Regions from separate parts of the Pseudocitrobacter sp. 73 genome, predicted to be linked through region 2. Evidence: predicted binding sites of a transcription regulator. Region 2 holds the regulator's gene; each other region holds the start of a gene.
The links. Region 2 encodes LexA, which represses DNA repair genes until DNA is damaged. Its sites were predicted from a motif close to TNCTGTATGTACATACAGNA; they were not measured.
Positions count from the first base shown of each region.

Region 1 (10,772 bases), on a different contig from region 2:
ATTATACGGCGAATGCGGCTGTGATGCTGTATTTTTGTTAAAATCACGTGAACCAATACGCTCGACTTATCGCTATCAGTTATCATCGCGATCGCATCACACTTTTGTTATGCTTGCACGCTACATTGTGGAAAAGAGTCATTATGCAAGCCTGGTATTTACTGTACTGCAAACGCGGTCAACTTCAGCGCGCTCAGGAACATCTTGAACGGCAGGCAGTGAGTTGCCTGACGCCCATGATCACCCTGGAGAAAATCGTACGCGGTAAGCGTACTTCAGTCAGTGAACCGCTTTTCCCCAACTACCTTTTTGTTGAATTTGACCCGGAAGTGATTCATACCACTACCATTAATGCGACGCGTGGCGTCAGCCATTTTGTGCGTTTTGGTATGCATCCGGCCACGGTTCCTTCCAGTGTTATTCATCAGCTTTCGGTGTATAAGCCGGAAGGCGTTACCGATCCCAGCACGCCGTACCCCGGCGACAGCGTGGTAATTACTGAAGGCGCATTCGAAGGTCTGCAGGCAATTTTCTCTGAACCTGACGGCGAAGCCCGCTCGATGTTGCTGCTCAATCTGCTCAACAAGCAGGTCATGCAAAGCGTGAAGAACACCGATTTTCGCAAAACCGACAGCAACTAAAACGTAATATTAAACAGTGCCTTGACGTTATTGTCAGTGACGGATGCCAGCCATTGAGCCTCTTCGCCGCGCCAGTGGGCAATTTGCGCCAGGATGTGCGCCACGTAGGCAGGTTCGTTGCGTCGTGATTTCGGTTTTGGCGACAGGTCGCGCGGCAGTAAATAAGGCGCATCCGTTTCAATCATCAATCGCTCTGCCGGAATAAAGGGCAGCAGCTCGCGCAGTTCCAGCCCGCGACGCTCGTCGCAAACCCAGCCGGTTATGCCGATATACAGGCCGCGGTCGACACAGGCCTGCATCTCTTCACGTGTGCCGGTGAAGCAGTGCAAAACCCCGCCCGGCAGCTTATTCAGCCACGGGTCGAGCAATGCCAGAAAACGGTCATGAGCGTCCCGACAGTGCATAAAGACCGGCATCGACAGTTCCGCCGCCAGTGCCAGCTGCGCGCTAAACGCCGCTTCCTGCTCTGCTGGGGTAGAGAAATTGCGGTTGAAGTCCAGCCCGCATTCACCAATCGCCACCACTTCCGGCTGCTGCGCCAGTTTACGGATGCTCGCTTCCACTTCCGGGTTCCAGCTGCTGCTATCGTGCGGATGCACACCCGCAGTGGACCAGCACCCGGCAAACCGCTGTGCCAGCCGTTGCGCTTCTTCGCTTTCATGTCGATTGGTACAGGTCAGCAGCATCCCACTGACGCCTGCAGCCTGAGCGCGGGCGATAACGTCATCGCGATCCTGGGAAAACTGCGAGCTGGTAAGGTTTACGCCAATATCAAACATCTCGGCTCCATACGAAAACCGCCCTGACGGGCGGTGATATTATTCTTCGTTTTTATCGGCTTCAGCTTCGGCTTCCGCATCTTCGTCACGCGTCGCTCGCTTGCCGGTATAGAAGCGGGCGAAGAACACGCCGACCTCAAACAGACAGTACATCGGTATCGCCAGCAAGGTTTGCGAGAAGACATCCGGCGGCGTCAACAGCATACCAATAACGAACGCACCAACCAGTACGTACGGGCGCTTTTTACGCAGATCTTCCGGCGTGGTCACGCCCACCCAGCAAAGCAGCACAATCGCTACCGGCACTTCGAAGGAAACCCCGAACGCGATGAACAGCGACATCACAAAATCGAGGTAGCTCTTGATATCGGTCGAGACCAGTACGCCCGCAGGCGCGGCATGCGTCAGGAAACCGAACGCCAGAGGGAACACCACGAAATAGGCAAAAGCCATACCGGTATAGAACAGCACCGTACTGGAAACCAGCAGCGGCACCACCAGACGGCGTTCATGCTTATACAGCGCAGGCGCAACAAAGGCCCACACCTGATAAAGGATCACCGGGGCCGACAGGATAATCGACACCATGAAGGTCAGCTTGATGGGGGTGAAGAACGGTGATGCGACATCCGTTGCAATCATCGTCGCCCCAACGGGCATCTGCCGGATCAGCGGTGCAGAGACCAGTTGATAGATATCGTTGGCGAAATAGACTAACGCCAGAAAAATGATGAACACCGCCATGATGCTGTTAAGCAGACGCTTACGCAGTTCAATCAGGTGCGACACCAGCGGTTGAGTATCTTCTACGCCCATGTTTACGATTTATCACTTGATGCAGGGGATGAATCAGGAACGGAGGCGGTTTTTTTCTCTTTTTCAGAGTCACCAACCGCCGCCGCTTCTGGCGTGTGGGTTTCAGCGGGGGATGGTACCTGCTCGTCGGTACTGGCCTGATGTTCGGCCGTCGACGGGGTAACCCCGGCGCGCTGTTCCTCGCTGTCCTTCACTATCGGGTTATGGATAGTGTTGGCTTCATCACTCGCCTTTTCAGGATCGTGGATGGAGTAAGAGCGCTTCATAGATTCCGCCGCTTCACGCAGCTCATCCATCGACGCCTTCAGCTCTGGCGATAGGGTATCCAGGCTCGCTTTCTCCACTTTTTTCAGGCTGTCCTGAAATTCCTGAAGTTTAAGCTCCTGGGTCAGCTCGTTTTGCACCGTTGTCGCCAGAGAGCGCAGCGCGCGAATCCAGCCAACAACCGTTTTAACCGCAACCGGCAGACGTTTTGGCCCCAACACGACAAGGCCAATCACGAACACCAGCAGCAGTTCACTGAAACCAATATCAAACACGAATTACACCTGCTCGTTGTCGTGGCGTTTCGCTTCGTCTTTTTTCACGTCTTCCTGCTTATCAGTAATTGATTTTGCAGTGAAGTCCGCATCCTGAGTCGACTTGTCTTTCTTGTCATCGTCATCACCCATGGCTTTCTTAAAGCCCTTGATGGACGCACCCAAATCAGACCCCAGCGAGCTCAGCTTTTTAGTCCCGAAAAGCAGAACCACGATAACGACGATAATCAGCAACTGCCAAATACTAATACCACCCATACATCTTCCTCTGTGATAGATGATGAAATAACCATTGACGCATTATACGTATGCGCCCTCGTGATAGCGATGCAAAATTCAGCGCGTTTTACGCCAGCCAGCGAACCATACCACCAGCCCCGCGCCCATGAGCCACGCGGGCATGAAGCCCCATTCCGGGCGATTTATTAGCAGTAGTGTACCGCTCAATAATAAAACAGCACCTATACCAAAGAGATACCGTGACTGACCCTGACGGGTACGATGCACGGTGATGTCGCCGGCAAGCTTATCCAAACTGCTCTGTAAATGTTTGCTCTGGCGCAAACTGTCGTACACCAGTTCCGGTAATTCGGGCATTTTTTCGATCCAGAACGGCGCTTTTGCTTTCAACGCGCGAACCAGCGCCGGAATGCCTATCTGATCTTTCAGCCAGGATTCCAGGAACGGCTTCGCCGTTTGCCATAAATCGAGCTGCGGATAAAGCTGTCGCCCCACGCCTTCCACATAAAGCAGCGTTTTTTGCAGCAGCACCAGCTGCGGCTGCACTTCCATGTTGAAACGGCGCGCAGTGTTAAATAAGTTTAGCAACACATGCCCGAAGGAGATTTCCGCCAGCGGTTTCTCGAAGATAGGTTCACAAACGGTACGAATCGCGAACTCGAAATCTTCAACGTTGGTATCCGGCGGTACCCAGCCAGAATCAACGTGTAGCTCGGCCACTTTGCGGTAGTCTCGGTTAAAGAAGGCGATGAAGTTCTCCGCCAGATAGCGCTTATCTTCTTTATTCAGCGAGCCAACAATACCGCAGTCGATGCCGATATATTGCGGATCTTCCGGGTGCTCGTAGCTGACAAAAATATTGCCCGGGTGCATGTCCGCATGGAAAAAGCTGTCGCGGAAGACCTGGGTGAAGAAGACCTGCACGCCACGCTCTGCCAGCAGTTTCATGTTGGTATTTTGCTTCAGTAACGCTTCGGTATCCGACACCGGAATACCGTAAATGCGCTCCATCACCATCATGTTTTCGCTGCAATAGTCGGAGTACACTTCCGGCACATAGAGCATCGGGCTGTCTTCGAAATTGCGCCGCAGCTGAATGGCGTTCGCCGCTTCGCGCAGCAAATTCAGCTCATCAATCAGCGTTTTTTCATAGTCGCGCACCACTTCAACCGGGCGCAGGCGACGACCATCTGGCAGCAGGCGAGGAACCCAACGCGCCAGACGGTAGATAAGTTTCATATCCGCTTTGATAACCGGCAGGATGTCCGGGCGGATGACCTTGATCACTACCTCTTTGCCATTCTCTTTCAGACGCGCGGTGTGCACCTGAGCAATCGACGCGGACGCCAGCGGATTAATATCAAAATCGTCAAACCAACTTTCGATAGGGAGATCCCCCATCGCTTTTTCCATCAGCTTTTGCGCTTGTAAGCCGTCAAACGGCGCAACGCGGTCCTGAAGCATACTGAGCTGGTCGGCAATATGCGGCGGGAAGAGATCGCGGCGGGTAGAGAGCATCTGGCCGAGTTTGATCCAAACCGGGCCTAACTCCTGCAATGCCAGACGCATGCGTTCACCCAGCGGGCGGTCTTTGTGGCGATTTGGCATCCAGAACAGCATCCGACGCCAGATTCGCAGCGGCAGGGTGATGCGCATTTTGGGAATGAGCTCATCGAGCCCGTAACTCAAAAAGGTGTGGATGATAAAATACAGGCGCCGTAATTCTCCTGGCGTCATTTCCCCTCCAGTTTTTCCAGCCGCTTCGTCAGCGCTTCAACGGCGCGTTCCACGGCCATTGTCTCTTCAGCGAACCAGGCTAATTCCAGCGCGCCGGGCGCCAGTCGCCACTCTTCGGTAACGGCCTCCGCCACGTAATGCTGTTGGCGAGCCAGACCTTGCTGCAGGAACTTCGCGCCGCCGCGCAGGACTTTACTGACGCCTTCGGCGGCGATATCACCGGTATAGGGCGCCAGCAACTCTGCCGGGTCAAACTCGGCCAGGTCGGCCAGCGCGACAAGGTTTTGCACGACCTGGATGTCACCCTGCACTTCCAGGTCACCGTTGCGGATGAGTGCCGTCAGTTGCTGACGATTACGCAGTTGCGGCAGGACGCCGATACGCGTCGCGACAGTACAGTCGGCCTCGCCTTCCCACGCCCCCAGCACATCGACCTGCCGCTCGCTAAACACCAGCACCAGCGGCGACGTGAACTCTTTGAGTTCAACGCGCAACACTTTCCCCACCAGACGCTGCCGGGCAGGTTTAAGCGCCCGCTCACGCCACAGAAAAGTGTTCAGCGCCGTTTCGATGCCGGCAGTCACTAAGGGTTTTAAAGGCATCTGGCCCTCCTGTCAGAACTTATAGCCACGATGCAACGCCACAATGCCTGCCGTCAGGTTGAAGTACTCAACGCTATCCATCCCGGCATCCTGCATCATCGCTTTCAGGGTTTCCTGATCGGGGTGCATACGGATGGATTCCGCCAGATAGCGGTAGCTTTCTGCATCATTCGCCACCATTTCACCAATGCGCGGCAGGATGTGGAAGGAGTAAGCATCATAGGCTTTGCTCAGCGGTTCGATGATCGGTTTTGAGAACTCAAGCACCAGCAGGCGACCACCGGGTTTCAGTACGCGATACATCGAGCGCAGCGCTTTTTCTTTGTCGGTAACGTTACGCAGACCGAAAGAGATAGTGATGCAGTCGAAAGTGTTATCCGGGAACGGCAGCGCTTCGGCGTTCGCCTGTACATACTCCACGTTGCCAATAACACCGTGGTTGCGCAGCTTTTCGCGCCCCATTTTCAGCATAGAGTCGTTGATATCAGCCAGCACGACGCGACCGGTTTCTCCCACCATGCGAGAGAACTTCGCCGTTAAATCACCCGTACCGCCTGCCAAATCGAGGACGGTCTGCCCACGACGAACGCCGCTACAGTCAATGGTAAAACGCTTCCATAAACGGTGAATACCAAACGACATTAAGTCGTTCATCACATCGTATTTTGCGGCCACAGAGTGGAAAACGTGAGCGACCATGTCTTCTTTCTGGGATTTGGCGATTGTCTTAAAGCCAAAGTGCGTCGTGTCTTGTGATTCCTCAGCCATCTCTAAGCCTGCTTATAAAGAAAATGTTCATGGAGTGTAACAGATTGGGCGCAATTGCCCTACGATTCAACCCCGTCACACTCCCTCAAACGGGGTTAACCGTTACCTGCGGCCAGGGGATCGTCATCCTCAGAATCAATCCCTTGCCGCAAACGAAACTCATCATCCTGCGCCGTAGCCTGCTCGACTAAATCCGGATTAATCTCGCGTTTCACCTCGACACCGAGGTGACGGAACGCTTCCGTTTGCGCAAGCAGGTTCCCGCGCCCGGAAGAGAGTTTCTTCATCGCCTGACGATAGTTGTCCTGCGCTTTATCCAGGCTCTGCCCAATGGCGGACATATCATCAATAAACAGGCGCATTTTGTCGTACAGACGGCTGGCCCGTTCAGCGATCTGCTGTGCATTGCGGCTCTGGTGCTCATAACGCCAGAGATTGGCAATGGTACGCAGTGCTACCAATAAAGTAGTAGGACTTACCAGCATAATGTTATTTTTTAAAGCTTCATTGATCAGTTCGGGCTGTCGGTCTAATGCCAGCAAAAAGGCGGGTTCGACAGGGATAAACATCAGGACGTAGTCCAGCGATCGTAGCCCCGGAAGCTGTTGATAATCTTTTCGACCCAGCAGGCGAATATGATTACGCACCGCCGCGATGTGCTCCTGGAGCGCCAGTTCACGGGTGTAATCGTCTTCGGCATTGAAATAACGCTCATAGGCCACCAGCGTCATTTTGGCATCCACCACGACATCCTTTCCCTGTGGCAGGCGAACAATGACGTCCGGCTGCATACGGGCGCGGGTATCGGTTTCGATACTGACCTGAGTTTCGTATTCGTAACCCTCCCGCAGGCCAGAAGCTTCCAGTACACGCGTCAGCACCACTTCGCCCCAGTTGCCCTGAGTTTTATTGTCGCCTTTTAACGCGCGCGTCAGGTTGACGGCTTCACGCGTCATCTGTTCATTCAGCTGTTGCAGATTACGAATTTCATGGGCAAGCGTATGGCGCTCTTTTGCTTCCTGACCAAAGCTGTCCTGCACCTGGCGACGAAAACCATCAAGCTGCTCGCGCAACGGAGTAAGCAAACTGTTGAGGCTTTGACGGTTTTGCTCATCAACCCGACGATTGCTGTGTTCAAAGATACGATTCGCCAGGTTTTCAAACTGCTCGCTCAGACGCTGCTCGCTGTTGATCATCTGGCGAATTTTGTCCTCAGCATGGTGTTGCGTGGCTTCAAGTCGGGTGGTCACTTCACGCAGATCGGCCTCCAGCGAGGTGTTGATTTCACGCAGGCTGCGCAGTTCATTATTCAGCAGCTCACACTCCTCGCGCCAGTGCGCGTTTTGCGCCAGCTGTTGCTTCGCGGCGCTCAGTTCGCCGTAGATATCACGTTCTTCGGCCAGTTGTTCCGCCCGCTGCTGCGCCACACGATAGCTCGCGGCCAGCCAGCCCAGCGCAACACCCGCCAGTGCAACCAGAAAATAAATAAGAATGGCGATATCCACAATGCCCCCTGCATGAACGACTTACGGCAAAAATAGAATTGTGCTGTATAAATGTCCAGTTTGAAAGGGTTTTCCTGCGAGGAGGTACGCAAATTGAAAAAGGCCGAACGTGTCGGCCTTTAAGAAGAGAAGAAGGATTACAGCAGGCGGCGTGCCGCTTCCACAACGATTTTCACCGCATGGCTTTCGGTTTGTTTCATCGTCTCAGCGTTCGGAATCTCCTGCTGAGTACGGTTCACAATCACGCCTGCAACCATCCCTGCGCGCAGCCCCTGGCTGGAGCACATGGTCAGCAGCGTCGCGGATTCCATCTCGTAGTTCATCACGCCCATCGACTGCCACTCTTCCATGGAGCCTTTGAAGCGGCTAACCACGCGGCCTGAGAAGGTATCGTAGCGTTCCTGACCCGGATAGAAGGTGTCGGAAGAGGCCGTTACGCCAACGTGGGTGGTCGCGCCAATCTCTTTAGCTGCCGCCACCAGCGCGGTGGTGCAGTCGAAATCCGCTACTGCCGGATATTCCATCGGTGCAAAGTGCAGGCTCGCGCCGTCCAGACGAACGGATGCGGTGGTGACCAGTACGTCGCCCACGTTGATATGCGGCTGAATCGCACCGGTAGTGCCGACGCGCAGGAAAGTGCGGATACCCAGTTGGGCCAGCTCTTCAACGGCAATAGAAGTGGATGGGCCGCCGATACCGGTGGAGCATACAATCACCGGCTTGCCATCAAGTTCAGCACGCCAGGAGGTAAATTCGCGGTGAGATGCCAGTTTGACCGGCTTTTCCATCAGCGCGGCGATCTTTTCCACACGCTCTGGATCGCCAGGGACGATAGCGAGCGTAGCCCCTTGTAAATCATTTTTGGTGAGGCCGAGATGAAAAACATCAGACTTAGACATAGAAAACTCCTCTGTGGATCGGGTTTGTCAGAAGAAGCAAAAAGCCACTTTACAGAAGACGGAGGCAACATTTCGTGACCACCGTCACCTGGAGTCAAAAATATTGCATAAGATTCCACGCAAAAAGTGATTCACATCACATTAACAAGTTATATCTTCCGTTGTTGCACAAAAATCGCCCGTCTTCAGGCACTGTGATTTGTCTATATTAAAGAAGCGCTAAAAGCTCATTTAAAGGTACGGAGAATGCCATGACCAACAACCAACCTGGATTTGCACCTGCCGCATCCCCTCACGCCGCTACTGCCGTTCATACTTCTGACGAGGCGATTATTGCCGGCGAGACCTCTATTCCGTCTCAGGGCGATTTACTGCCCGCTTACCACGCGCGTCCAAAACAGAGCGATGGCCCGCTTCCGGTGGTAATCGTAGTGCAGGAGATTTTTGGCGTCCATGAACATATCCGCGATATCTGCCGTCGCCTGGCAAAAGAGGGCTATCTTGCCGTCGCGCCGGAGCTCTATTTCCGTCAGGGTGATCCCAATGATTATGCCGATATCCCGACCCTCTTTAATAATCTGGTCATGAAAGTCCCTGACGCACAGGTGCTGGCCGATCTTGACCACGTTGCCAACTGGGCATCACGCAATGGTGGGGATGCCAGCCGCCTGATGATCACGGGCTTCTGTTGGGGTGGCCGCATCGCCTGGCTGTATGCCGCGCATAACCCGCAGTTAAAAGCCGCCGTCGCCTGGTATGGGAAATTACTGGGCGATAAATCACTGAATTCACCGAAACATCCTGTCGATATCGCCGTCGAACTCAATGCGCCGGTACTGGGTTTATACGGTGGTCAGGATACCGGCATTCCGGTTGATACGGTGGACACCATGCGCCAGGCGTTGCGCGCTGCGAATGCCAAAGCGGATATTATTGTTTACCCCGATGCCGGGCATGCGTTCAATGCGGATTATCGTCCGAGCTATCATGAGGAATCTGCGAAAGATGGCTGGCAGAGAATGCTGGCGTGGTTTGCGCAGTATGGCGCGAAAAAATAAACGCTTTGCCCGGTAGCGCTTTCGCTTACCGGGCCTGTTAAACTTACCCTCGACGCAGATTCTGCGCCGCTTGCACCATGTTCGCCAGCGCCGCGCGCGTCTCTGGCCAGCCGCGGGTTTTCAGGCCACAGTCCGGGTTGACCCACAGGCGTTCCGCCGGGATGCGCTGTTCGGCTTTCTTCAGCAGCGCTTCAATCCACTCCACGCTCGGCACGTTCGGTGAATGAATGTCATATACGCCAGGCCCGATTTCGTTCGGGTAATCAAACTCTTCAAATGATTCCAGCAACTCCATGTCGGAACGCGAGGTTTCGATAGTGATGACGTCTGCATCCAGCGCGGCAATGGAATCCATGATGTCATTGAACTCGCAGTAACACATATGCGTGTGGATTTGCGTGTCATCTTTCGCCACGGCGGCGTTAATACGGAAGGCTTCCACGCCCCACTGGAGATACGCGTCCCAGTCGCAGCGGCGCAGCGGTAAGCCTTCGCGCAGTGCCGGTTCGTCAATCTGGATGATGCCAATTCCAGCGGCTTCCAGGTCCGCCACTTCATCACGCAGCGCCAGCGCAATCTGTTTGGCGATGGTTTCACGGCTCACGTCTTCACGCGGGAAGGACCAGCAGAGAATGGTCACCGGGCCAGTCAGCATCCCTTTCACCGGCTTGTCAGTCAGCGACTGCGCATATTTTGCCCACTCCACGGTGATCGGAGCCGGGCGGCTGACGTCACCAATAACAATCGGCGGTTTCACACAGCGGGAACCGTAGCTCTGCACCCAGCCGTTTTGCGTAAAGACGAAGCCGTCCAGATGTTCGCCAAAGTACTCCACCATGTCGTTACGCTCGGCCTCGCCGTGAACCAGGACATCAAGCCCTAAACGTTCCTGCTCCACAATGGCCTGTTTAATCTGTTCCGCAATGCCCGTGCGGTAGTTGTTGGCATCAAGATTACCCTTTTTGAAATCCAGGCGCAGGGTGCGAATTTCCGTGGTTTGCGGGAAGGAACCAATCGTGGTGGTCGGCCAGGCAGGCAGGTTAAAACGCGCACGCTGGGCTTGCGCTCGCACGTCATAAGCATTTGCACGCTGGCTATCCTGCGCGGTAATGGCCGCCAGACGTTTTGCTACCGCCGCATTATGAACGCGGGTTGAGTGACGACGCGCCTGAATCGGGGCGCTCCACG
Region 1 is NZ_VTZO01000032.1:67,767-78,538, reverse strand. Features, by position in the region: gene rfaH (transcription/translation regulatory transformer protein RfaH) at 144-641, shown strand; gene tatD (3'-5' ssDNA/RNA exonuclease TatD) at 638-1,420, opposite strand; gene tatC (Sec-independent protein translocase subunit TatC) at 1,460-2,236, opposite strand; gene tatB (Sec-independent protein translocase protein TatB) at 2,239-2,775, opposite strand; gene tatA (Sec-independent protein translocase subunit TatA) at 2,779-3,033, opposite strand; gene ubiB (ubiquinone biosynthesis regulatory protein kinase UbiB) at 3,112-4,752, opposite strand; gene F0Q32_RS23315 (SCP2 domain-containing protein) at 4,749-5,354, opposite strand; gene ubiE (bifunctional demethylmenaquinone methyltransferase/2-methoxy-6-polyprenyl-1,4-benzoquinol methylase UbiE) at 5,367-6,122, opposite strand; gene rmuC (DNA recombination protein RmuC) at 6,218-7,627, opposite strand; gene udp (uridine phosphorylase) at 7,765-8,526, opposite strand; gene F0Q32_RS23295 (dienelactone hydrolase family protein) at 8,778-9,584, shown strand; gene metE (5-methyltetrahydropteroyltriglutamate--homocysteine S-methyltransferase) at 9,628-10,772, opposite strand, start outside.
Region 1: rmuC (DNA recombination protein RmuC) is a predicted target of LexA. The motif match lies at 7,669-7,688, and genes of this name have one in related genera.

Region 2 (10,772 bases):
CAACGATGAATGGTCTTTCGGCGCACAGATGGAAATCTGGTGGTAATACTCGTTTAACCCGATGTAATGCCTGAAAAGAGGGGCGCAAGCCCCTCTCTCTTTACGCGCAGCGCGCTATTGCCTGGCGAGCGCTGAGCTCTGTATCTGAGGTAATAACAATGAAAATGAAGAAAAGTCTCATCGCCCTCGGCCTCTGCGCAGGTCTTATGGCAAGCGTACCGGCAGTCACTTTTGCAGATGTAAATTACGTGCCGCAGAACACCTCTGCCGCGCCAACCATTCCGACCGCTGCGTTACAGCAACTGACCTGGACGCCGGTGGATCAATCTAAAGTCCAGACCACAACGCTCTCCACGGCTGGCCAGAGCCTGAATGTGCCTGGTATCAGCGGCCCGGTTGCGGCCTACAGTGTGCCGGCCAACATTGGTGAACTCACGCTCACGCTGAGCAGTGAAGTCAATAAACAAACCAGCGTCTTTGCACCGAACGTTCTGATTCTGGATCAGAACATGACGCCATCAGCGTTCTTCCCGTCAAGCTACTTCACCTATCAGGAACCGGGCGTCATGAGCGCTGACCGTCTTGAAGGTGAAATGCGTCTGACGCCTGCGCTGGGCCAACAGAAACTGTATGTGCTGGTGTTCACCACCGAGCAGGATCTGCAAAAAACCACCCAATTACTGGATCCGGCGAAGTCCTACGCCAAAGGCGTCGGTAACGCGATTCCTGATATCCCGGACCCGATTGCCCGTCATATCACCGATGGCACGTTGAAGCTGAAAGTGAAAACCAATAGTACCTCCAGCGTTCTGGTTGGCCCACTGTTTGGCTCTTCCGGCCCGGCACCTGTCACGGTGGGTAACACCGCTGCACCGACTTACGCCGCACCTGCCGCCGTAGCCGCCGCACCTGCGCCAGCACCGGCGAAGAAAAGTGAACCGATGCTGAACGATACCGAATCGTACTTCAACAAAGCCATAAAGCAGGCGGTTGCGAGTGGTGATGTGGATAAAGCGTTGAAACTGCTGGATGAAGCTGAGCGCCTCGGTTCTACCTCTGCGAGATCCACCTTTATCAGCGCTGTAAAAGGCAAGGGGTAATGACATCCCCACAGTGCTGATGTTTAGGCTATGCCTTTCGGTGCGCCCCTCGGGGCGCACTTTTTTTCTGTTGTGCGACATGCTGTTGCATAACTGTTGCGTCAATGATCGTATTTAGCCATTACTGCACTCCCGCCCGCCCCATTCTGCGATACAATAGCCGCACATTATGTACTGGAGAGTCAGGCATGACGCATCCCGCACTGACGCAACTGCGTGCGCTAAACTATTTTGACGCAATCCCCTCGCTCGACGCTGAACAACTCGACTGGCTGTTGCTGGAAGATTCCATGACCAAACGCTTTGAACAATATGGTGTGGTCAGCGTCACACTGATTGACGAAGGGTTTGTCACCCGCGATGCTATAGCGGAAGAGTTACCCTTGTTGCCCGACGAGCAACGCTACTGGCTACGAGAAATATTGCTGTGTGTGGACGGCGTGCCCTGGCTTGCCGGGCGCACAGTAGTGCCGGAATCGACTTTAAGTGGCCCGGAACTGGCGCTGCAACAGCTTGGCAAGACGCCGCTGGGTCGTTACCTGTTTACGTCTTCCATGCTCACGCGTGATTTTATTGAGATAGGTTGCCATGCAGATCTCTGGGGGCGTCGTTCCCGCCTCCGGTTGAGTGGGAAACCACTGCTCCTGACCGAGCTGTTTCTGCCTGCATCGCCGTTGTACTAAGAGGAAGAGAAAATGGAGAGGAGTCTGACGCAGAATAAGCTGCTGGCCTTTCATCGCCTGATGCGTACCGACAAGCCGATTGGTGCGCTGTTGCTACTGTGGCCGACCTTGTGGGCGTTATGGGTTGCCGCGCCCGGCGTACCGCCGTTGTGGATTCTGGCGGTATTTGTCGCGGGTGTCTGGCTGATGCGCGCCGCCGGTTGCGTGGTGAATGACTATGCTGACCGTAAATTTGATGGTCATGTAAAACGCACCGCCAATCGCCCGTTACCGAGCGGTGCGGTGACGGAAAAAGAAGCGCGAACCCTGTTTGCCGTGCTGGTGCTGCTGTCGTTCCTGCTGGTGCTGACGCTTAATACCATGACCATTCTGCTCTCCGTCGCCGGGCTGGCGCTGGCGTGGGTTTATCCGTTTATGAAGCGTTATACCCATCTGCCGCAGGTGGTATTGGGCGCGGCGTTCGGCTGGTCGATCCCCATGGCATTTGCCGCCGTCAGTGAATCGCTGCCGCTGAGCTGCTGGTTGATGCTGCTGGCGAATATTCTGTGGGCTGTGGCGTACGATACGCAGTATGCGATGGTTGACCGCGACGATGACGTGAAAATTGGCGTGAAATCAACAGCAATTCTGTTTGGTCAATACGATCGCTTAATCATCGGTATTTTGCAGGTGGGCGTGCTGGTATTAATGGCGGCGATTGGTTACCTGAACGGGCTTAACTGGGAATTCTACTGGTCAATCTTCATTGCGGGCGCGCTGTTCGCGTACCAGCAAAAGCTGATTCAACACCGTGAACGCGCGGCCTGTTTCCAGGCGTTTATGAACAATAACTACGTTGGGCTGGTATTGTTTATCGGTCTGGCGATGAGTTACTGGCACTTTTAAAAAGGAAAAAAGCCGGATTTTATCCGGCTTTTTTTATGGCGGGGGCGCTGCGCTTGCCCGCCCTACAAGTTCCGAACCCGTAGGCCTGATAAGCGAAGCGCCATCAGGCGTCTTTCGGCGCCGGTTCTTCGTCCTGCGTCACACTCTCAATCGTCAAACGCACGTCCGGGGTGATGAGGTTCGCCATCATCTGGTACACCTTCATCGTCTCTTCCGGCTCGGCGTCACCGCTGTCGCTGATATAACCTTCATCACGCAGCGTCAGCACCAGCGAGGAGAACACCGCCTTGTCAAAGAACTCCGGCGAGTTAATGCCGTGCAGCACCGACAAACGTTGTGCCACGGTACGGCTCTCTTTCTCCAGCGTACTACGGTTCATCGAGGGGTTGGCGCTCAGCAGCCAGAACGTTATGGCATAACGTTGCAGCGTTTCACGCGCGCCTGCGGCCAGCAGTTGCAGGGTGCGGGAATGCGACGGATTGATGTGCAGTTCATCGCCCTGACGGGTGATCAGCGCCTGGCGTTCCATCTCATCAACCAGGGTATCAATCACCGACGCCAGCTCTGATTTTTCCCAGCGCAGGAACAGCTCAGCTTTCAGCATCGGGTAGATCACTTCAACCATGTTCTGCACATCCGCGCGAGAAACATGGCGATGCTGGGTCATGATGGTCGCCAGCAGCGACGGCATGATCAGCATATGGGCGATGTTGTTGCGGTAGTAAGTCATCAGCACCGCCTGCTCGCGCGGCAGAATGATGATATCGCCGATGGTGTCTTTCTCGACTTCGAACTTGTTCATCTGCAGCGCGTGGTCGATAAGCTCACTGGCCGTCACGTTTGGCGTGGTGGCATCCGGCGAATACGGCGCATTGCGCAGCAGCGACAGGTAACAATCCAGCTGTTGAGTCAACTGCTCACGTGTCAGAGAACGCTGACGAGATGCCAGCAGCGCGGTACAGCACAGGTTCATGGCGTTTGCCGCACCAGCGTTGTTAATGCGCACCATCAGTTCGGCGGCGATACCGTTCACCGTAGGCGTCAGCCAGGCCGGACGAATGGCTTCGATAGGATCGATAGACTCACGCCACTCCGGTACGTGATGGTTCAGGTAGTTCATCAGCGGAATTGGCTCACCGAAGTTCACGTAGCCCTGACCCAGGTTACGCAGCTTGCTCAGGCCTTTGAGCATCTGCGGCAGGCTCTCTTTCTCTTTGGTCGCGCCACGCAGCTCTTTTGCGTACGTGCCCACTTCCATCACGTGCTCGTAACCGATGTAAATCGGCACCAGTGTGATAGGACGTGTACCGCCGCGCAGCATCGCCTGAATGGTCATCGACAGGGTACCGGTTTTCGGGTCCAGCAGGCGGCCAGTACGGGAACGTCCACCTTCCACAAAGTATTCAACGGAATAACCACGGCTGAACAGCTCGCCGAGATATTCGCGGAACACGGTGGAGTAGAGTTTGTTGCCCTTAAAGGTACGGCGAATAAAGAACGCGCCCAGGCGACGGAAAATCGGGCCAGCGGGCCAGAAGTTCAGGTTGATACCGGCAGCAATGTGCGGCGGCACCAGCCCCTGGTGATAGAGCACGTAGGAGAGCAGCAGGTAGTCCATATGGCTACGGTGACACGGCACATACACAATCTCGTGGCCGTCATGCGCCAGCTGGCGAACGCGCTCAGCGTTGTGCACGTTGATACCCTGATAGAGACGGTTCCAGGTGAAGCCCAGAATACGGTCCGTCAGTCGAATCATCTCGTAGGAGAAGTTGGCGGCAATCTCTTCCATCAGCGCGATGGCGTTTTGCTGCGCTTTCTCATGAGAGATTTTTTTGCTGCGTGCTTCATCTTCAACGGCTTTGGCAATCGCACGCGAGGCGAGCAGCTTGTTGAAGAGATCCTGACGCGCTGGCAGGCGAGGGCCTACCGCGGCCAGACGCTGGCGAGCGAAGTGCATACGCGCCACGCGCGCCAGTTTTTGCGCGATAATTTTATCGGTACCGTGTTCATCGGCCATGCGGCGCAGAGAGACGGACGGTGAGAAACGCACAAAGCTGTCGCGGCCAAGCCAGGAGACGGCAAAGAATTTCTGAATGCCGTTCAGCATGCGCAGAGGCGGGTTCACCTCGCCTTTTTCACGCCCCGGACGACGACCAAACATCACCGATACCGGTACCATCTGCACGTCCAGATTCGGATTGCTGCGGTGCAGATCAAGATAGTCGTGGAACAGCTTGATAGACTCTTCTTTCGGCGTGTAATAGGTAAACACGCGCGGGCCGCCATGGATAAACACATAGCGGGGCAGTAAGGTGCCGTCGATCTCCAGCGGCTCAAGCGGGTCTGGGAGATCGTGCGCCAGGCACTGGGCGCGCAAGGTCAGTAAGTCGGCCTTAGAGTTATAAGGCAGGACGTACATGATTGGGCGCGAGGTATCGAGCCCCAATTCCTGGGCAGGCTCTGCCGGAATAGACTTGCTTTTTACCAGTATGCTTAATGGTAAATTCAGTAATTTGTAGTAAATTCGTGGCCAACCGGACATAAACGATGTAAAGCCTCTGGTTAATCATGCAAATGCGCGGCAAGAATATCAGAAAGTCAGCAGGATTTCTGTTCTACCGCCGATAACAGCTACTGTCATTGATGCGTATAACGCTAAAAGGTTCTATTTGATGGCCAATAATACCACTGGACTCACCCGAATTATCAAAGCGGCTGGTTATTCCTGGAAAGGTTTTCGCGCGGCGTGGATAAACGAAGCCGCGTTCCGTCAGGAAGGGGTCGCCTCGGTTGTGGCCATTATCATTGCTTGCTGGCTGGACGTTGACGCCATTACCCGCGTCCTGCTGATTAGCTCCGTCCTTCTGGTGATGATAGTGGAAATTCTCAATAGTGCGCTGGAAGCCGTGGTTGACCGCATTGGTTCGGAGTATCACGAACTCTCGGGGCGCGCGAAAGACATGGGGTCCGCGGCGGTATTGCTGGCGATTTTCGTTGCGGTGATGACCTGGGCCGTTCTGTTGTGGTCACATTTCCATTAAGGCTCGCAGAATCTGCGAAAACTCCTGAATTTTGTGTGTTTTGCGGTTCCAAAATAGCCATTGACTGTATATACTCACAGCATAACTGTATATACACCCAGGGGGCGGAATGAAAGCGTTAACGACCAGGCAGCAAGAGGTGTTTGATCTCATTCGAGATCATATCGGCCAAACGGGCATGCCGCCGACACGTGCGGAAATTGCTCAGCGCCTGGGGTTCCGTTCCCCGAATGCGGCGGAAGAGCATCTGAAAGCACTGGCGCGTAAAGGCGTCATTGAAATTGTTTCGGGTGCCTCGCGTGGCATTCGTCTGCTGGTTGAAGAAGAAACCGGCCTCCCTCTGATTGGCCGCGTCGCCGCAGGTGAACCGCTGCTGGCACAACAGCACATTGAAGGTCACTATCAGGTCGATCCTTCACTGTTCAAACCAAACGCTGACTTCCTGCTGCGGGTTAGCGGCATGTCGATGAAAGATATCGGTATTATGGACGGTGACCTGCTCGCGGTGCACAAAACCCAGGACGTGCGTAACGGCCAGGTGGTTGTCGCGCGTATCGACGAAGAAGTGACGGTAAAACGCCTGAAAAAACAGGGCAACGTCGTCGAACTGTTGCCTGAAAACAGCGAATTCTCTCCGATTGTTGTCGATCTTCGCCGTCAGAACTTCTCTATTGAAGGGCTGGCCGTTGGCGTGATCCGCAACGGCGAATGGCTGTAATCCTCTCCCAATAACAACGGCGCTTATGCGCCGTTGTCCGTTCTCTTATCTGTTCAGGTTCCTAACCATGTCGCTCTTCACGGCTGCCGACAAGGCATTATGGCGTCTCGCCCTCCCCATGATTTTCTCCAATATCACGGTTCCCTTACTGGGGCTGGTGGATACGGCGGTAATTGGTCATCTGGATAGCGCGGTCTATCTCGGCGGCGTGGCGATTGGCGCAACGGCAACCAGCTTCCTGTTTATGCTGCTGCTCTTTTTACGTATGAGTACCACCGGCTTAACTGCGCAGGCCTTCGGCGCGAAAGATCCCCTTCGGCTTGCCCGTGCGCTGGTGCAACCGCTGCTGCTGGCGCTGGGGGCAGGGTTACTTATCGTACTGTTCAAAGGTCCGCTGATTAATCTGGCGCTCACCGTTGTCGGCGGCAGCGATGCGGTGCTGGAGCAGGCGCGGCGCTTCCTTGAAATTCGCTGGTTAAGCGCGCCCGCCTCGCTGGCCAACCTGGTGTTGCTGGGCTGGTTGCTCGGCGTTCAGTACGCGCGTGCACCGGTAATTTTGCTGATCGTCGGCAACGTCCTGAACATCGTTCTCGATCTGTGGCTGGTGATGGGCCTGCATATGAACTTGCAGGGGGCGGCGCTGGCGACGGTGATTGCCGAATATGCCACGATGCTCATTGGCCTGCTGATGGCGCGTAAGGTGCTGGTGCTGCGCGGTATTACATCTGAAATGCTGAAGACGGCCTGGCGCGGAAATATGCGCAGCCTGCTGGCGCTCAATCGCGACATTATGCTGCGCTCGTTACTGCTTCAGCTCTGCTTTGGCGCATTAACCGTATTTGGCGCGCGGCTGGGCAGCGATGTGGTGGCGGTCAATGCGGTACTGATGACCATGCTCACTTTCACCGCCTACGCGCTGGATGGCTTTGCCTATGCTGTGGAAGCGCACTCCGGGCAGGCTTATGGCGCGCGTGATGATAGCCAGTTGCAGCAGGTCTGGCGCGCGGCATGCCGACAGGCAGGGATTGTGGCGCTGGCGTTTGCGCTGGTGTACGCCCTGGCAGGCAGCCATATCGTGGCAATGTTGACGTCACTGCCGTCGTTGCAGCAGCTTGCCGATCGCTATGTGCTCTGGCAGGCAGTCTTGCCGGTAATCGGTGTCTGGTGTTATCTGCTGGATGGCATGTTTATTGGTGCGACACGGGGTGCGGAAATGCGTAACAGCATGGCCGTGGCTGCCGCCGGGTTCGCCTTAACGCTGCTGACGGTGCCGGTATTAGGCAACCATGGTTTATGGCTGGCACTGGCGGTATTCCTTGCGCTGCGTGGCCTGTCGCTGGCGGTTATCTGGCGTCGTCACTGGCAAAAAGGCACCTGGTTTTCGCCGCAGACTTAACGGCGAGGATGGTTAAAAATTCTGAATAGTGAATCGTCAGTAATATCCTCTTCTACACTTATTATCACGTTCAGCAGAAATGAACGCCGAAGGACGAAGTGATATCTCATCCATGATCGAATGATAAGGAGCTGATGATGAACAAAGACGAACTCAGCGGTAACTGGAAACAGTTCAAAGGTAAAGCGAAAGAGAAATGGGGCAAACTGACCGACGATGACATGACCGTTATCGAAGGTAAACGCGATCAGCTGGTCGGTAAAATCCAGGAACGCTATGGATATGCTAAAGACCAGGCCGAGAAAGAAGTCAGCGATTGGGAAACCCATAACGATTACCGTTGGTAATCTCGCTGATGCGTAACGCTTAACTCCCCTCAATAAGCGTTTCTACCCGCTGGTACAAGGATGTGCCAACCCTCGAATTACCGTGCCTTTTTCTTGATCTGAATTGTGTGGTCGTGGTGGCAATGTTCATGTGAACTGCATGCCTCTACCTCCACACATTCTGCGCACAGGCCGTGCGCTTCAATTACGTTATGACGTAGGGCAAAGCCCATGCGTGCCGCGACCATATGCATAATATCTTCTACGCCTTCCGCACACTCTTCCTTCACCACGCCGCAGCGATCGCAGATGAACATTGCTGATGTATGCGTAGGTTGATCAAACAGATGGCACAGCACGTAGCTGTTGGTGGATTCCACCTTATGCACAAACCCTTGCTCGAGCAGGAATTCCAGCGCGCGATAAACGGTAGGCGGCTTGGCCTGCGGCTCTTTCAGGCGTAACAGATCGAGAAGGTCATACGCGCTGATAGCACCCTGTTGCAGGCTCAACAGACGTAGCACTTCCAGACGCTGTGGAGTCAGGCGCACGCCGCGCTGCGCACACAGCTTTTCAGCCTGCGCCAACATATCTTGCGAAGTGGTCTTATCCATTTTGCGTCCTCGCGCTACGGGGGAAATAGACCTCTACTTTACCATGTTATGGCAAAAACACCGAGTGTCTGAATAATCGCCAACCTGAGGTAAATCTTAAAGCACATCCTTAAGCCTGATTGAATGGCATAAATGCTGGGAAGCGCGGTGTCACTCATCTATAAATAGGAAGGGTAACGTTAATAAGAACGATAAGGCGAAAAGCCAGATATATCCTGCTTTTTCTCACTTCATTCCACTTTTTCGCAGCAATAGTTCCCCCTTAGGCGTTATTCGCAAGGGGCGTTTTCACCTGCAAACAAACGGTACGACTGTGAAAATAAACATTAAATATTCGCTTATTCCTTTGACGGCATCTTTATTTATGGCAAATCAGGCGCATGCCGCCAACACCTGGTCAGAAGCGCGGAATGACGCGATGGGGGGCACCGGCGTTGCGTCGGCAAATTATGGGAGCGGCGTGCTGATTAACCCGGCGCTGTTGGCGAAAGCCAAACCAGACGATGACATTACGGTAATTCTTCCTGCCGTGGGCGCGCAAATTACCGACAAAGACAATCTTCAGGATGAAATCGACGAGATTAATGACAAAGTGAATAACTATCGCGGCGTACTTAATGACCTCACCTTGCAGGATATTCTGCTCGACCCGCAGGGTACGTTAGGGCAGTTTCAGGGCGCGGCAGGCGATCTGGCCAGCGAGCTGGATTATCTGAAGGGTAAAACCGCGCGCGCCAGCGGAGGAGCAGGGATTGCCGTCAGTATTCCAAACGACGTGCTCTCGGTGGCGTTTGTCACTAAAGCCTACGCGCATGGCCGGGTGAGTTCCGCAATCGATCAGGGCGATATCGACTATCTGCGTGGGATCGAAGGCAGCCAGGTGACGGCGATTACCGAGGCCGGGAAAGCCGTTGTGGGAGGCTCGGACGAAATCACCAAACACCTCAATTCTACCGCATCGGGCCGGGTGGCGATTGTCTCTGACTACGGCGTCGCCGTGGCGCGGCAATTCGACGTGGGCGATGTGCCCGTTTCAGTCGGCATCACGCCAAAGCTGCAAAAAACCTGGCTCTATAACTACACCACCTCTATCTACAATTATGACAGCAGCGACTGGAACAGCAGCCGCTACCGCAACGATGATACCGGCTTTAACGTCGATGCCGGTATTGCAGCAGACTTTGGCGAGAACTGGACGGTGGGCGTAAGCGGGCAAAACCTGATCTCCCGGGATATCGACACCAAAGATGTCTTCATCACCAATGGCGAAACGGGCGTGACCACCAACTATAAAGACACCTATCAGATTCGCCCGCTGGTGACCGCGGGGGTGGCGTGGCATAACGATTTGGTGACCGTGAGCGCCGATGGCGATTTGACTGAGACGAAAGGCTTTAAAAGCGAGGATAACTCGCAGTATGTTGGCGTCGGGGCGGAAGTTCGTCCGCTCGACTGGCTCGCCGTGCGCGCCGGTTATCGTGCGGACGTGAAGAATAATGACAGTAATGTCTTCACCGGCGGTGTGGGTTTCGCGCCGTTTAACCGCGTGCATGTCGACCTGATGGGGCTGGTTGGTGAAGATGAAACCTGGGGGGCTGGCGCGCAGTTAAGCGTCACGTTCTGACGTGCGTTGTTAAATATGGGGCCTGGCTGTCACATTATGAACGACGCGGCCCCTGATTTGACCTTAGGTTATTGTGGCGCTATCGCTCTCTGGATTATTTGATGAAGGCTATGATCACGAATTTGTTCGGGGTCGCCCTTCACATAAGTGAGCAACTGATTGCGGGACAACCAGTTGCAATGCGATGGCTGGATTCGCTCGATAATTTCTTCACTCTCGAGGATAAGTTCCTTCCAACTCAATGGTTCAGAAGGCTCCAGTGCTGAAATCTTTCGAGCGAGCGCATAGAGCCAAAGATTCACTTGATGTGCATTACTGAAGGCTTTCCAGTCTCTCTGAGCACCCAGGGGCAACCTGATATTACGCGCCAATGCATCAAATA
Region 2 is NZ_VTZO01000003.1:44,172-54,943, forward strand. Features, by position in the region: gene F0Q32_RS02130 (maltoporin) at 1-46, shown strand, start outside; gene malM (maltose operon protein MalM) at 159-1,100, shown strand; gene ubiC (chorismate lyase) at 1,289-1,783, shown strand; gene ubiA (4-hydroxybenzoate octaprenyltransferase) at 1,796-2,668, shown strand; gene plsB (glycerol-3-phosphate 1-O-acyltransferase PlsB) at 2,772-5,213, opposite strand; gene F0Q32_RS02155 (diacylglycerol kinase) at 5,344-5,712, shown strand; gene lexA (transcriptional repressor LexA) at 5,822-6,430, shown strand; gene dinF (MATE family efflux transporter DinF) at 6,498-7,826, shown strand; gene F0Q32_RS02170 (CsbD family protein) at 7,964-8,173, shown strand; gene zur (zinc uptake transcriptional repressor Zur) at 8,251-8,766, opposite strand; gene F0Q32_RS02180 (conjugal transfer protein TraF) at 9,131-10,390, shown strand; gene F0Q32_RS02185 (VPA1262 family protein) at 10,459-10,772, opposite strand, start outside.

Region 3 (10,772 bases), on a different contig from region 2:
CTGCGGGCCTTTCGCACCAAACAGTTCACCGCGACCAGAGGCAAGAAGATCTTCTTTTGTATAAGATTCGCGTTTATCTACCATGTTTTCAGTAAGCCTTATTTTGAGTTCGGGACGCAGGATAGCTAACACGTGTACGCTGAACAAGTCCGATCAGTTCGAATTGAACCAGCCCAGCCAGCGCAACGGCCACGGATAACGATGCCGCGCGTCGGGCTGTGAGGCCTGCGCGATACGTTCCTGAATCGTTTGCAACAAATTCGTCTGCCCTTCAGCATCCCAGTTTAACTGGGTGAGAAGCGGCAGGGCCTCGGTCACATCATCGACCGCCCATATAGAAAATTGTCCGGCTTCAACCGCTTCCTGCACTTCCACTGACAGACTTAAATGGCGCACGTTGGCGTTGGGAATAATCACGCCCTGTTTACCGTTCAAGCCGCGCTGTAGACAGATAGCAAAGAAGCCTTCGATTTTTTCATTCAAACCGCCAACCGGCTGAGCGCGTCCAAATTGATCGACGGAACCGGTGATGGCAATGCCTTGATTGATAGGTACGCCGGAAAGGGCGCTTATCAAGGCACACAGCTCAGCCATGGACGCGCTATCGCCATCCACTTCGCTGTAAGACTGTTCGAAGGTTAATGATGCGGAGAACGGGATTTGCTGATCGAGTTCGAGTTCCGACATCAGAAACGCCTGCATGATCATCATGCCTTTAGCGTGAATGTTACCGCCAAGCTCGGCCTTGCGTTCGATATCTGTGAATTCGCCGTCGCCGATATGCACAACGCAGCTAATACGAGAAGGTTCACCAAAGGCGCGAGGGTGACCAGGGAATTCAATCACCGACAGGGCGTTAATCTGCCCGATACATTCACCTTCTGTTTCAATGAGAATCTGCTCAAGCAGGATCTCGTCCTGCATCCGCTCGGCCAGATAACCTTCACGCCACTGACGCTGCTCAAGCATGGTTTTGAGCTGCTCGTCGCCAATGGTTTCACCTTCACAGAACGGCGCGGTTTCGCGCAACTGACGGCTTATCCACAGCGGACAAAGCGGCAGCGTTTCCTGATCGCCGGTGTAGCGAGCGCCTTCCTGAATCAGACGCGGCCAGGCATCGGCCGCGAGCATCGGCAGGTTTGCATCACGCGCGACCAGCTGAACCCACTGACACCACTGTTTGATGGTCTCTTCATCGGTGAGCTGCAAATTGTCTTCATACTCGCAGTAGAGTGACTTTTCCGCCAGCTCAGGTTCCATTTCCTGGAAATCGGCCAGCGCGTCACGATCGCCAACCAGCATCACCTTCAGCGACAGCGGCATGGAAGGGATCGTGACGGGTAACGGACGTGACTCATCAAAGGAGAGCCACTCAAAACGCTGCTGGGTCACCTGCGATTTTAGACGCATCCACAACAGGGGCTGAGCCAGTAAGGCGCGCAGAGAGAGAATCAGCACGCCACCGTTGGCTTTGTGCACCAGACCAGGCTGAAGCGAAATATCGCCATTAAACTGACGCACGCAGCCGAACAGCTGCTCGGCTTCCACCCAGTCGGCAAAAATGACCGGGCCAGAGCTTGCGAAATTATCGTCCGGCGACGTTGCCGGAGAGACACTGACCTGGCCTGCGGCGATGGAATAGTTCACGCCGGTCAGGCGAGACGCTGAATCACCACGCAAGGCGTGGGTCGTGTTGTTAAGCAGTTGCAGGTACGCTTTTTCTTCTGGCGCTTTCACCAGTAAAAAGTCGCTGACGCCCTGAGGGTGCAGAAACTGCTCCAGAGCATAGTGCAAGCGAGCCTGCAGCTCGCTGAATAAGGATTCATTAACTGACGAGATTTCAGGCAGGGTAAATAGCGCCTGGTATGCATCAGTCGCAGGGGCAAGGTCGCGCCGGGAAAGAGTATTTATGGTCAAAGTCGCTATTTTTAGTCAGATGTAAAGCGCGAGATTATACCTTATGCCGCAGGGAAGCTCACGGAGAATAGGGCGGTTATTCTGATATCGCCGACATTGTTTTCACACTCACAGATTTCTTCTCAGCACATTGGCAAAAAACTGATATCCTGAAAAGAGTTACACGGTCACCTTGGGATCGCAATGAAATATCAACAACTGGAAAATCTTGAGAGCGGGTGGAAGTGGAAGTACCTGGTGAAGAAGCACCGGGAAGGCGAACCGATCACCCGTTACATTGAAACCAGCGCCGCGCAGGAAGCGGTTGATCTCCTGCTGAAACTTGAGCACGACCCGGTACAGGTGAATGAGTGGATTGCGCAGAATATCAATCCCGGCCTGGTGAATCGCATGAAGCAAACAATTCGTGCGCGCCGTAAACGTCATTTTAACGCCGAACATCAGCATACGCGTAAGAAGTCGATAGATCTGGAATTCGCCGTCTGGCAGCGTTTGGCAGGTCTGGCTCAGCGACGCGGCAAAACCTTATCAGAAACCATTGTGCAGTTGATCGAAGACGCGGAAAACAAAGAGAAATATGCCTCGAAGATGAGCACCCTGAAGCAGGATCTACAGGCGCTATTAGGCAAAGAATAATCGTTTAAACCTTTTGTTCAGGCCAAAAAAAAACCCCGCAATGCGGGGTTTTTTCATAAGACGATAACTTAAGCCTGCGGCTGAGCTACAACGTCTTTGATACCTTTAACTTCGATCTCTACGCGACGATCCGGAGCCAGGCAGTCGATCAGTGCAGCGCGAGCTTTCACGTTGTCACAGGTGTTGCCAGTAACCGGGTTGGATTCGCCCATGCCACGTGCAGAGATTTTGTCAGAAGGAATACCTTTAGAGATCAGGTAATCAACAACGGACTGAGCACGTTTCTCGGACAGACCCTGGTTGTAAGCGTCAGAACCGATGCGGTCAGTGAAGCCCAGAACAACTACGGAACCGTCTTTCGGATCCAGGTTGCTCAGCTGGCTGTACATCTGATCCAGAGCCTGCTGGCCTTCTGGTTTCAGAGTTGCTTTGTTGAAGTTGAACAGAACGTCAGACTTCAGAGTGAAGTGTTTGGTCTGTACTTCTGGAGCCGGAGCCGGAGCCGGTGCAACTACTGGAGCTGCATCTTCCTGCTGGCCGAAACGGTAGGAAACACCTACGCTCAGCAGGCCGTTGTCCGGACGACCACCAACGGTGTTCGCGTCACCGATGTTGTTAGTCCACTGGTATTCCAGACGGGTAGCGATGTCACGGGTAACCGCGTATTCAACGCCGCCAGCGAATACTGGGGATACGCCAGTGTCGTGGTCTTTGAAGCCGGTGTTGTTTTTAGCGTCTGCACGCCAAACCATACCACCCAGACGAGTGTAGATGTCCAGATCGTCAGTGATTGGGTAACCCAGTTTAGCGGTCAGCTGAACGCCCTGAGCTTTGAAAGCACCGTTCTGCTCGCTGCCTTTGTACGGCATGCGGCCTAACCAGTCATAACCCATTTCGAAACCAACGTACGGGTTAACCTGATAACCACCGAAGGCACCTGCGCCCAGCTGGCTTTCATGGGTCGGACCGTTGTTGTCGATCTGGTTGTTACCGACATCGTGGAACTGAGACCAACCCAGTTTAGCACCAGCATACCAGGTGTTATCTTTCGGAGCGGCCTGCGCTACGGTAGCGAAACCAGCCAGTGCCACTGCAATCGCGATAGCTGTCTTTTTCATTTTTTGCGCCTCGTTATCATCCAAAATTTGCCATGAAAATCTAAAAGACTCACGGTTAAATCCTTCACCGGGGGCGTGACTTATTAATTACTCAGCAGATCTCTGCGGCGTAAGCTGATCACCCCTGGCGATGTAAAGTCTACAACGTAGTTGGAAACTTACAAGTGTGAACTCCGTCAGGCATATGAAAAAAAAGGGGTTGTATACACAATATTTAACATTTACGGCTAGAATTTATGCGAGATAAAATTCTGAGAACCGCATCACATCAGCGTTCTCAGGAATTTCAGCTCCTGAAACATGCTCTTAACGAGAGCGCAAAAAAATTTCCAGGAAAATTCCTAATTTCTTTTAATGATACAAATTTGAGTGAATTTTTAGCCCATTCAGTTGTCCTGCTGGATGAGAGGAAGAGTTAACCGGGCGCATGATAAACGCCATGGCATTTCCTTCCTCGGCCGCATTCATCAAGCGGGCATGTTCCTGCTCCGACAATTCTTCCGCCACCCAGGCGATAACCACACTATAGTTCCCTGTACGTAATGCGCGCTCCATGGCGTCAAGCATGTTGTACGAGGACATCTGGCGAAGCTGCATGACTTTGGATAATGGTAGACCGGAAGCCTGAACCCACTGGCGACTCAGTTTTTGCTGAGGCGTAAGCCACAGCTGCCAGCGCGATTGCTGACCGAGCTGTTGTAATAAAGGCAGCAGGAGTAACTGCGCCATCATGGGTTGATCTTCGCGATAAACCACCTCGCTTACCAGGGCAGGGGAGGCCTGTACAGGAGACGCGAAACTGTGATGAGTCGCAGACGCAGCCGCGACAGAAGAACGATTTACAACACCAGATGTATACATAGCTCATCCAACCTTGTGGGTTACTGTATGAATATACAGTACTACCCCTGACACTAAAGATCAACCCCATTTTCTGAAAGCGACTCGCAAATTCGCACACCAAATTCACACAGTTCTTGCCGTGTCGACGGAAGTTACTTATGTTGCTCATTACCGGATCTATTAACAGTTCCAATGTTTGCAACCACATGATTAGTAAAGGATAATCATGAAAAAAATATCATATAAACGGATTTATCAATCCCAGGAATATCTTGCGCCGCTTGGGGTCGTGCGTTCCCGATCGCTCTTTGGGGGCTATAGCCTCTCGGTAAACAACACGGTGTTTGCCATGGTCTCAGAAGGAGAACTGTATTTGAGGGCTTGTGAAGAAACGGCTGTTTATCAACGTAAAGAGAAAACGCCACTCTTAACGCTTAAGAAGAGAGGCGGCCCACTGCAACTTAACTATTTTCACGTTGATGAAACCTTATGGCAGAACCACAAATTATTGCTGCGCTTAAGTAAGCTTTCATTAAAAGACGCACTGCGAGAGAAAAACGGTCGTCAGGTTTCACAGCGACTGAAGGACTTACCCAATCTCTCCTTCCATATGGAGTTATTAATGGCTGAGGCGGGAATCAAAAACGTGGCCGATTTACGCCAGTTAGGCGCAAAAGACGCGTGGGCGAAATTACGCCGTCTGCGCGAGAATCTGAGCGTAGGGTTTATATTATCGCTCGAAGGGGCGTTGACCGGCGTTCACGCTGCAGCCGTTCCTTTGAGCCGACGCGATGAGTTGATTGACTGGGCAAGCGCGTTGAACATCCACACGCCCGCCCAGGTCGATTAAGCGAGCACGCGTTGCTGCAGACGGCAAATTTCCGGTAGCAGGGCAACCAGCAAGCCGATTTGTTGCACAACCAGCGGCTCTTTACTGTCCGGGCGTGGCTCAAGATGGCGGATGCGTTCCGCCAGCCCAACCAGCGCTTCCTGAACACGATCTTCATCCGTAGGCAGATGATGGAAAGCGTCGTCGACATAGCACACGGCATCGTCCAGCAGGGCCAGGATATCCGGGTTAGTGAGCTTTTCACGGTGTGCGCCGAGCGCGGAGATATAGCTGGTGAGCGTATGGTTCAGGCACAACAAACGGAATGCTGTTTCTCGCATCTCATTGGTGACCTTGGGTTCCGTCGACATATTTGATACGACCGACGCCAGTTCAGCATCGCGATTATGTGCGTCGCGGCGGGCAATACGATAGGCAAGACGGTTGTCGCGTCCCTGATGATACTGTTCGAGAATCGCATCCAGATAGCGGCAGTTCGCATTCACTGCACGGGCAAGCACCCGAGGGAGATCTCGGAACTTCCAGTCCGGCCAGATAAAACTGACAGCGAACCAGGCGATACCACAACCGATCAGCGTATCGATAACGCGCGGCAGCGCTACCTCAAAGCCTTCTCCCAGCAGGTTGAAGCACAACAGCACCAGCAGGGTAATGAACATCGTGGCGTGGGCGTATTGGACATTACGAAAGGCGAAGAACAGCACCCCGGTTATCACAATCAGCACCAGTTGCCCTTCCAGCGACGGCACCAGCAAGAGAACAGGAATACCCAGCGCCACGCCGACCAGTGTACCGATAATACGCAATGCCAGACGATGGCGCGTGGCGTTGTAGTTTGGCTGGCAGACAAACAGGCTGGTGAGCAAAATCCAGTAACCGTGGTTCAGGCCGGTAAGCTGGATAAATGCATACCCGGCGCAAAGCACCAGCGACATTCTTACCGCGTGGCGGAACAGGGCAGACTCCGGAGACATATTCATGCTCAGACGCAGGCGAATATCGCTAAAGCCGTGCAGGCCGTCATCGGCGAGCAGGGTTTCCGTTTCGCTTTTTGCCTGGGCTTGCGCCTGTTCGGATTCGATAGTGGCCAGCTGTGCGTCAATCGCCCGCAGGTTATTAAGCAGAAAGCCCAACGCTTTCATCTGTTCTGGTGACGCACCACTTCCCCGGACGCGATCTAACGCGGCATCCAGATGGGTAAACGCCCGCTCAAAACGGCTGTCATGCTGGTAAGGCGTACGCAGCAAAATCGCTTTCGAAAGCTGCTGGCAAGCCTGCGCCTGCATAGAAAGCAGACGCTGGAAGCGGAACATCACGTCACTGTAGCGGAAAGTATCGCGTAACGTCTGATACTGAATATGCGAGGAGCTGGCCCGCTCGTGGATATCCTGCGCCACAAAGTAGTAGTGCAGTGTGCGACGCGTCCCGCGCTGGCCACGGTCGCCGCGCAGACGCGTCAGCAACGAGGTTTTGGTCTGGTTGAGCGTCGCCATCAGCTTGCCGTTTGCCAGTGCCAGTTCATACAGCGGAGCCTGGTTTTCGTCTTCAATGTCTGGATCGAACAGACGTGATTTCAGTTCCAGATAATGTGCCAGCTGTTCGTAGGTACGGGCGATATTATCCTGTAACGGACGGATCGGGAAAATCAGATGCCCGGTGAGGGTTAGCAGGTTATACCAGACAGCGCCGGCGATCAGCAGCATCGGTTGCTGATACCACTGGGAATAGAGGGAAACGCCCAGCATGGTATAGATGGCAATCAGCAGCGCGCCAAAGGCTATTGTGGCGTAGCGCTGCCCCAGGCAACCTAAAAGAATAAACCCGGTAGTCGATACCGTCAGCCCCAGCGCAAACAGCCATGGCCAGGGGAAGAGCAATTCGACGGATGCGGAAGCAATAAAGAAGCAGATTAGCGTAATGACCAGATTACGCAGACGTCCAGCTAAACGATCGTCAAGGTCGGTCAGCGCCGCCGCAACGACGCCGAGAGTTAATGGAATGGTCAGTTTTGAATCGCCGAGCCACCACGGCAGCGCCGTGGTGCCACACAGGGCGATAAAAATCCTGACGTTATAAAGCCATGCGCTGTTCCATGTATAGCGGCGTAGCAGGGGACTTAACATAAAGATAATCAGCCCCGATTACTGAAAGCGACGACGCGCATTGGCTTCGCGCGCGGCGCGAGCCACTTCAACCGGTACTACGCGACGGCCAACTGGCCACAGCGCAATCGCCGCAATTTTGAAGTTGGCGATGCCCACCGGAATCCCGATGATGCTGATGCATTGGGTGATACCTACCGCGATATGCGACAAGCACAGCCACCAGCCAAACAGCACCAGCCAGACGATATTGAGCACGGTGCCCCCCGCATTCAGCACGCTGTTTTTCGACTGCGGCTCAAGCTCATCAACATGCACCGCTTCGTTGCCGTAAGGGATCAGCGACAGTTTGGTTATCTCCCAGCAGGAACGGGTGAGCGGCAGGGTGATAATAAAAATGACACTAAAGAACGTTGCTACCAGCCAACCTAAGGTTGTAGCAAAACCACCTAATACAAAATTTAAAATATTCAGAACGGTACGCATAAATCCTCTGTGCGGCCTGTGAATAATAAGTCCGGGTAATTGTAACGTTTTTTTGCGCTGGAGCACCTATTCTCTGGCGGTTACACTGTGTGATATCGAAAAAGTCAGGATTCGGCGAAGATGGAATTAAGAGCGACAACATTGGGCAGGCGCATGGCGCAGCATCCTTACGATCGGGTTGAGCTTCTCAACGCGGGGGTTAAGGTATCGGGCGAACAGCATGAATATCTCATTCCTTTTAATCAATTGTTGTCGATTAACTGCAAGCGCGGTTTAGTGTGGGGTGAGCTGGAATTTGTCCTCCCTGAAGATAAAGTTGTCCGTCTGCACGGTACAGAATGGGGCGAAACTCAACGTTTTCATCGTCACTTAATCACCCGCTGGCAGGCATGGAGCCAGGAGATGAGCGACATTTCCGCCGATGTGTTACAGCAACTGCTGGCGGAAATTGCTGACAATAACGACGCCGGGAAATGGCTTACCCGCCAGCAGACTGCGATTATCCGTCAGCGGATTTTGCATGCGCTGGAAGGTTTGCCGGTGCCGGTGAGTCGTCTGGACAGCTTCGACAATTGTCGCGAGGCGTGGCAACAGTGCCAGGCCTGGCTTAACGATGTGGAAGCCAGCCGTCAGGCGCATAATCAGCGCTATACCGACTCGATGCTGGAGCAGTACGCCGATTACTTCGAACAGGTTGAATCCTCACCGCTTAACGATTCGCAGGCGCGTGCGGTGGTGAACGGTGAACGCTCGCTGCTGGTGCTGGCGGGCGCAGGTAGCGGTAAAACGTCGGTGCTGGTGGCGCGCGCAGGCTGGCTGATGACACGCGGTGAAGCGGCAGCAGAGCAAATTTTACTGCTGGCGTTTGGGCGCAAAGCGGCGCAGGAGATGGATGAGCGTATACAGGAGCGTCTGCGTACGGATGCGATATCCGCGCGAACCTTCCATTCCCTGGCGTTACACATCATTCAGCAAGGCAGTAAAAAAGTGCCGGTGGTCAGCAGACTGGAAAATGACACCGCCGCCCGCTACAAACTTTTCACCGACTGCTGGCAGCAGCAGTGCAAAGAGAAAAAAGCCCAGGCCAAGGGCTGGCGCTTATGGTTGCAGGAAGAAATGGGTTGGGAGGTTGGCGAAGACAATTTCTGGAACGATGCGAAGATCCTCAAACGGATGGGCAGTCGACTGGACCGCTGGGTTAGCCTGATGCGCATGCATGGTGGTACGCAGGCCGAGATGATCGACAACGCGCCGGAAGAGGTTCGTGAACTGTTCGGCAAGCGCGTTAAGCTGATGGCCCCGCTGCTGAAAGCGTGGAAAACCGCGCTAAAAGAAGAGAACGCGGTGGATTTCTCCGGGCTGATTCATCAGGCCATTAACGTGCTGGAAAAAGGGCGCTTTGTCAGCCCCTGGAAACACATTCTGGTCGATGAGTTTCAGGATATCTCCCCACAGCGTGCGGCCTTGCTGGCAGCGCTACGTAAGCAGAATTCACACACTACGCTGTTTGCCGTGGGGGATGACTGGCAGGCAATTTATCGCTTCAGCGGTGCACAGTTGTCTCTTACCACTGCTTTTACGCACTATTTCGGTGAGGGCGATAACTGCGCGCTGGATACCACCTATCGCTTCAACGGTCGCATCGGTCAGATAGCCAACCGCTTTATTCAACAAAACCCGCACCAATTGCATAAGCCATTAAACAGCCTGACGGCCGGTGATAAAAAGGCGGTTACCCTGTTGCCGGATGATCAGCTTGATGCGCTGTTTGATAAGCTAAGCGGTTATGTCACCGCGGATCAGCGTATTCTGGTGCTGGCGCGGTATCACCATCTGAAACCACCTGCACTGGAAAAAGCCGCCACCCGTTGGCCGAAGCTGAATATCGATTTTATGACCGTGCATGCCAGTAAAGGTCAGCAGGCGGATTACGTGATTGTGCTGGGTTTGCAGGAGGGGCAGGATGGCTTCCCTGCACCTGCGCGGGAATCCATCATGGAACACGCGTTGCTGCCGGAGCCGGAGGATTTTATCGACGCCGAAGAACGTCGTTTGCTGTACGTGGCGATGACCCGCGCCCGACACCGCGTGTGGTTGATGTTCAATAAAGAGAATCCATCGCCGTTTGTCGACATGCTTAAACAGCTGGATGTACCGGTGGCGCGTAAACCGTGAAAAAGAAACCCGGCGTGATCGCCGGGTTGATGAATTACTTCAGACGATGGGCCAGATAACGCTGATAATCCGGAATCAAAATATCTACCGGGTCGCTGAAATGCGGCGACTGAATAATGAGATCGGCCGTTGAGGCGTTGGTGGCGACCGGAATGTTCCAGACGGTCGCCAGACGCAACAGCGCCTTGACGTCCGGATCGTGCGGCACGGCGTTTAGCGGGTCCCAGAAGAAAATCAGCACATCAATTTTCCCTTCAGAGATGAGCGCGCCAACCTGCTGATCGCCGCCCATCGGGCCGCTCAATAGCGCATTCACTTCCAGACCTGTGGCGCGCGCCACCAGGTTTCCGGTCGTGCCGGTCGCCGATAACGCGTGCTGTGCCAGCACAGCTTTGTGGCGATCGACCCATTTCATAAGCATATCTTTGCAGTGGTCGTGGGCAACCAGCGCAATGTGTTTGCGCGCAGGCAGTGTGCGAGTGGTGAGTTCCATAGCGTAATATCCTGATCAATAAATGCAGACAGATTACTGGATGGGAATACTGCTGCAAGCTTTAAGGGTAAAAAATATGATGAGTGGTGAAATTGGCGGCAGTGCGCGCGTTTATGGCTGGCCTGGGCGGATTGACGTACACTTAGCGCAAA
Region 3 is NZ_VTZO01000001.1:186,843-197,614, forward strand. Features, by position in the region: gene fabA (bifunctional 3-hydroxydecanoyl-ACP dehydratase/trans-2-decenoyl-ACP isomerase) at 1-84, opposite strand, end outside; gene F0Q32_RS00785 (Lon protease family protein) at 154-1,917, opposite strand; gene matP (macrodomain Ter protein MatP) at 2,101-2,553, shown strand; gene ompA (porin OmpA) at 2,622-3,671, opposite strand; gene sulA (SOS-induced cell division inhibitor SulA) at 4,023-4,532, opposite strand; gene F0Q32_RS00805 (TfoX/Sxy family DNA transformation protein) at 4,741-5,364, shown strand; gene yccS (YccS family putative transporter) at 5,361-7,487, opposite strand; gene F0Q32_RS00815 (YccF domain-containing protein) at 7,506-7,952, opposite strand; gene helD (DNA helicase IV) at 8,073-10,127, shown strand; gene mgsA (methylglyoxal synthase) at 10,162-10,620, opposite strand.
Region 3: sulA (SOS-induced cell division inhibitor SulA) is a predicted target of LexA. The motif match lies at 4,554-4,573, and genes of this name have one in related genera.